2 regions of the Alteromonas sp. Mac1 genome follow, and region 1 is predicted to be linked to the other one. Evidence: predicted binding sites of a transcription regulator. Region 1 holds the regulator's gene; the other holds the start of a gene.

Region 1 (3,218 bases):
ACCGACCCAGTAAGAGATCGTGCATCTGATGTCACCTTTACCTCAGCGTTTGTTCAAGATGAAATTAAACTTAACGATAATTGGATCGTGGTAGCGGGTCTTCGCTACGACAACTTCGATATCGATGTCGTAGATAGTATTGAAGTGGCTGACGGTGCAGATGATGGCAACAACGGTTTTCTATCAAGTTCTGATTCACAAGTGTCTCCGCGTGCAGGCTTAATTTACAAGCCAGCGGAATCAGTATCGATTTACGCAAGTTACAGCAAATCGTTTTTACCTCGTTCAGGTGATCAATTCCTTTCACTGTCGCTGACAAGCCAAGCGCTAGAAGCTGAAGAGTTTGAAAATAAAGAAATTGGCGTGAAGTGGAATTTATCTGACTCGCTTAGCGTGACAGCAGCGGCATTTGAAGTTGAACGTGAAAACGGCACAGCGCAAGATCCTAACAACCCGGAAGCGTCTATTTTAACCGGTACCGAAACCAAAGGTTTTGAAGTGCAGGTGGTGGGTAAACTTTCAGAACGTTGGGTAATCAATGCTGGTTACAGCAACCTTGATGGCGAAGAAATGGGTCGAATTGTAGATGGCACATTGGCGAACCGCGACTTAGCGCAGCTACCAGAACATATGCTGACGTTATGGAATCAGTATGAAGTAAATGATGAATGGCGTGTTGCATTAGGCGTGATTTATCAATCTGAGCAGTATGCTTCATTAAATAATACGGTTGAGCTACCTGACTTTGTTCGCGTAGACGCTGCACTTTATTACGACTATAGCGAAGACGTTAAAATTCAGCTAAACGTTGAAAACCTATTCGACGAAGATTATTTTCCGTCAGCACATAACGACAACAATATTGCCACCGGCGAGCCGCTTAATGCGCGTTTGAGTTTGCAATATAAGTTTTAGTCACGCTAAATAGTAGTGATATACAAAGCGGCCTTCATGGCCGCTTTTTGCGTTGTGGTTAGGTCAGTATAAAAAACATGCTTTGCAAAGCTTTGTGCTTGTCATTTCCTTTTAGGTGTATATACTTACAGGAACTGTATAGACAGACAGGTCTTTTATGCGCCCACTCACAGCAAGACAAACAGAAGTTCTCGAGCTGATAAAAACAACCATGCTCGAAACTGGCATGCCGCCTACCCGTGCAGAAATTGCCCGTCATTTAGGTTTTCGCTCTGCGAATGCCGCTGAAGAACATTTAAAAGCGTTGGCCCGAAAAGGTGTCATCGAGATTCTTCCAGGTACTTCCCGTGGTATTAAATTGAATATCCCACTTGAAGATGAAGCTCCTGAAGAAGAAGGGCTACCTCTTATTGGCCGAGTGGCTGCGGGCGAACCTATTCTAGCGCAAGAGCATATAGAATCTCATTATAAGGTCGACCCTGCCCTATTTCAGCCTCACGCCGACTTCTTGCTTCGTGTAAGCGGTATGAGTATGAAAGACATAGGTATACTTGATGGTGACTTGTTAGCCGTGCACCGCACTACGGATGTCCATAATGGGCAGGTGGTAGTGGCACGTGTCGATGAAGACGTTACCGTTAAACGCCTTGAAAAGCGTGGCCGTGAAGTGCTACTTCATGCTGAAAATGATGAATTTTCTCCTATTAAGGTCGACTTAGCTTCAGAGCCTTTTTCTATTGAAGGTATTGCCGTTGGTGTTATTCGAAATGCCGATTGGATGTAACTTTTTAGCTATTTAGTAAAGAAAGCGGCTTATAGGCCGCTTTTTTGTATGTTTACCATACCTTGCTTGCACAATAATCTTGTTTAAGCCTCAGAAATACCTTAGAGGCCAGTTGATCCGGTTCCCACATTTTATCTTCTATTTATGTCATCTTTTATAGTACTAACTACCGCTATGTCTGTTATCTATTCTGTTTGAAAAGCATTCAATATTACGTAACTACCTTTTGATTATAAGAAACTTATTACACTTTATATTCGTCGATTTCGTTCAAAATGAGCGTTTCAAACGGCCACATTAATTATCCTTATAACGCCCATACGCTGTGGCGTGATTCATTCCTCTTACTTACAACTTTTGATTAAAAATTAAACGCTGGAATTGTTTTTTCTTAGAAAAGACTAGACTTGTGCGTTTTATTGAGCAATTCTTATACTGTATTTAACAAAATAATAACAATAGCTGCAACTTTGCTTTACAACTAAAGCTGGGCAATTAAGTTAAAAGTTGGATTTCGGGTATCAGTTGCCAGAAGCGCAGCGCATTTATTGCGGTAATGCTTCTGTTATAACGGAGGTGTTGAGTGAAACGAGTAACGACACAAGCGGCGACACAAGCGACAAAGTGGCTTTACGGGCTGCCACTTTTGCTTACCTCACCACTGCTGTTTGCGGATGTAGCAACAGGTGAAGGCTCATCCATGAATTTACGTCGAGGCGCAACCGACATAAGTGGTCAAGTGTACGACCTTCATATGTTGATGTTCTTTATCTGTATCGCCATTGCCGTTGTGGTTTTTGGGGTTATGTTTACCTCAATGTACTTACACCGTAAATCCAGAGGAGCGAAGCCTGCTCACTTCCATGAAAATGTAAAAGTTGAAATTGCGTGGACAGTAGTACCTTTCATCATTCTTATTCTTATGGCTATTCCCGCCGCTAAAACCCTTATTGCGATGGAAGATACCAGTGAGCCCGATCTTACTGTTGTCGTTACAGGTTCTCAGTGGAAGTGGCATTACCGATACATGGACAGAGATGTTGAGTTCTATTCGTTAATGGCGACTCAGCGAGAACAAATTGAAAACAAATTCGAGAAAGGCACGAATTATTTGCTTGAGGTCGACCGTCCACTGGTGATCCCCACAGGGCAAAAAGTGCGCTTTCTTATTACTTCAGATGACGTTATTCACTCTTGGTGGGTTCCAGATTTTGCGGTGAAAAAAGATGCTAATCCAGGGTTTATTAATGAATCTTGGGCAAAGGTGAACGAGCCTGGTATTTATCGCGGGCAGTGCGCCGAGCTTTGCGGAAAAGATCATGGCTTTATGCCGGTAGTGGTTATCGCAAAAGAACCTGCCGAATTTGATGCGTGGATGAACGAGCAAGAAGAAGCCGCTCGCCAAGCGAAAGAAGAAGAGCAACGTTTACTGTCGATGAATATGTCGATGGATGAACTAATGAAGGAAGGTAAGCGAGTTTATAACGCCACCTGTGCAGCTTGCCATATGCCTAATGGG
Region 2 (3,218 bases), 340 kb from region 1:
TTAGACGAGTTAGCTTACTTCTTATAAGAAAAGCAGTAAATAGCGCTTAAGGCTTTTGCGAATAAGGCTGGTTGTCTTCTAGCACGTTTTGGCGCATAGAATCGCAAGGGCGCTGGCATACCGGCCGCCCAACGACTTTTGCAGGTACACCCACTACGGTAACGTGAGGTGGAACATTGTCTAGCACAACACTACCTGCGCCCACTTTAGACCCTTCGCCAATTTCGATATTGCCAAGAATTTTAGCACCTGCGCCAACTAACACGCCTTGGCGAATTTTAGGGTGACGATCGCCCGACTCGTTCCCGGTTCCGCCCAGGGTTACGCTTTGCAAGATAGACACGTTGTCTTCTATAACCGCAGTTTCACCCACTACAATACCGGTGGCGTGATCGAACATCACGCCTTTACCTATCTTAGCGGCAGGGTGAATATCTACGCCGAAGGTAGCCGAGTTACGGCTTTGCAAGAACAAGGCAAGTTGATGTCTACCGTGCAACCACAAGTAGTGCGCCATACGGTGAACTTGCACGGCATGAAAGCCTTTAAAGTGCAGTAATGGCACTAAGAAGTCATCTACTGCCGCGTCTCGAGCACGAATCGCGTTAATATCGGCCATTGCCGACTCACTAATCGACGGCTCTAACAAATAGGCCTCATCAAATACTTCACGAATGGCAATAGCAGGCATCACTTCATCAGCCATTTTGCTTGATAGTATAAAGCTTAACGACGACTCAAAATTGTGATGGGCTGAAATACAGGCATGAACATAGCTCGCTAATAGCGGCTCGCTTTCTGCCACAGTTTGCGCTTCTTTTTTTAACGATAACCAAAAGTCAGTCGATGGAGAGAGTGCGTGCATGAGGCAGTTCCTGTAAAAGTAAAGTTCAAACCCCGCTAAGTGCGGGTAAAAGGCACAAGATGGTACAAAGCCTAGATTGTAGTAGGCAGCTTAATGGCTCGAAGTGTACATGAGCCACCATAAAAACAACACCTACAGACTACGCTTCAAGCGTGAAAATTGTTCAACTTATCGATAACCCGCCCGTGAATACGGCCGATATCAGCTTAACAGGGTAAAAGTTATCCCCTAGCCGCTAAGCTTCATTAAACAGGCCTGTATAAATTCACAGTCAGCTGGCATAATGTTGCAGCATTGAAACTAGACAAATTAGGTTGACCATATTATGGATGTATCCCGACTGCTTGACGAGCTTAACGACAAACAACGTGAAGCGGTAGCAGCCCCTCTTTCTAACGCCCTCATTTTAGCTGGCGCAGGAAGCGGTAAAACTCGGGTGTTAGTACATCGAATAGCATGGTTAATGGAAGTGGAAAATATTGCCCCCTTTTCCATTCTGGCCGTAACCTTTACGAACAAGGCCGCCAAAGAAATGCGTGGCCGAATAGAATCGTTGATGGGCCGTGGTCTTAATAGCATGTGGATTGGTACTTTCCACGGATTAGCCCACAGGCTGCTTCGCGCCCACCATGCAGAAGCTAATTTGCCTGAAAACTTCCAAATTCTTGATTCAGATGACCAATACCGTTTGATTAAACGTATTCTAAAAGCCATGAATTTAGACGAAAAGCACTGGGTGCCCCGTCAAATTCAGTGGTACATCAACGGTAATAAAGACGAAGGGCTACGTCCTCAACATATTGAAACCCACAACGATCAAACCCAACAAAAAATGCGTGAAATTTACGCCGCGTATCAAGACGCGTGCGACCGCTCAGGGCTTGTGGATTTTGCCGAGTTGTTGTTACGTGCTCACGAACTTTGGGCTAAAAACCCCGAAGTACTCGCCAACTACCAGCGCCGCTTCCGCGCTGTATTAGTGGACGAATTCCAAGATACCAACAACATTCAATACGCGTGGCTACGCATGTTATGTAGCGGCAATCAAAACAATATTATGATTGTGGGTGATGACGACCAATCTATTTACGGCTGGCGTGGCGCGAATGTTGATAATATTCAGCACTTCTTAAAAGACTTCAATAACCCCACAACCATTCGATTAGAACAAAACTACCGTTCTACCGGCACCATCTTGAAAGCCGCCAATACGGTTATTGATAACAACACAGGCCGATTAGGCAAAGAGCTTTGGACAGACGGCAACGATGGCGAGCCCATATCTGTTTATGCTGGGTTTAATGAGTTAGACGAAGCCCGCTTTATTGTGTCGAAAATTAAAGACTGGCTGAACCAAGGCAATGCACTAAAAGACACCGCGATTTTGTATCGCAATAACGCCCAGTCGCGGGTATTAGAAGAGGCCTTACTTCACCAAGGTACACCCTACCGCATTTATGGTGGCCTTCGATTCTTCGAACGCCAAGAAATTAAAGATGCACTTGGCTACCTTCGTATGATGAATCACCCTCATGATGATGCCGCCTTTGAACGTGTGGTGAATACACCTACTCGCGGTATGGGTGAGAAAACCCTCTCACAAGTACGAGAAGCCGCCAGAGCACATAATTGCTCTATGTGGCAGGCTAGCCAACTTCTCATTAACGAAAACGCGCTAAAAGGCCGTGCACTTAACGCCCTTCAAAGTTTCGTGCTGTTAGTTACCGAGCTTGAACAAGCTACGGTAGACGAGCCATTAGAAAAACACGCCGATGTGGCTATTAGGCAGTCAGGCTTATACGCCATGTATCAAGCCGAACGCGGCGAAAAGGCTCAAGCGCGCTTAGAAAACTTGGAAGAATTGGTTACCGCTTGTAAGCAATTTACGGTACCTGACGAAGCAGAGGAAATGACGCCGCTTTCAGCCTTCCTTGCTCACGCCTCGTTAGAAGCGGGTGAAACCCAAGCAGGTACCGACCAAGATGCAGTGCAGATGATGACGATTCACACCGCAAAAGGGCTAGAATTCCCGATGGTGTTTATGGCCGGTGTTGAGGAAGGCATGTTTCCAAGCCAAATGACCAATGATGAACCTGGCAGAATGGAAGAAGAACGCCGCCTGTGTTACGTGGGCATGACCCGCGCCATGGAAAAGCTGTATATTACTTACGCGGAAAGCCGCCGTTTGTACGGGCAAGACAAGTATCACACGGCATCTCGCTTTATTCGTGAAATTCCTGCTGACTGTGTTGAAGAAGTAAGGCTCAAGTCTACTATTTCTCGACCGATACATAACCGATTCAGCCAAGCAACATCACATGCCTCTTTTGAAGAGACCGGCTTTCAGTTGGGC

The links. The regulator LexA, encoded in region 1, represses DNA repair genes until DNA is damaged. The targets are predictions, from matches to a motif close to TACTGTATNNNNATACAGTA.
Region 2: uvrD (DNA helicase II) is a predicted target of LexA. The motif match lies at 1,119-1,138, and genes of this name have one in related genera.

Annotation. Positions count from the first base shown of each region.
Region 1 is NZ_CP013932.1:4,610,173-4,613,390, reverse strand. It holds gene AV939_RS19585 (TonB-dependent receptor) at 1-915, shown strand, start outside; gene lexA (transcriptional repressor LexA) at 1,073-1,699, shown strand; gene coxB (cytochrome c oxidase subunit II) at 2,283-3,218, shown strand, end outside.
Region 2 is NZ_CP013932.1:254,966-258,183, reverse strand. It holds gene AV939_RS01065 (HAD-IA family hydrolase) at 1-27, shown strand, start outside; gene cysE (serine O-acetyltransferase) at 47-865, opposite strand; gene uvrD (DNA helicase II) at 1,191-3,218, shown strand, end outside.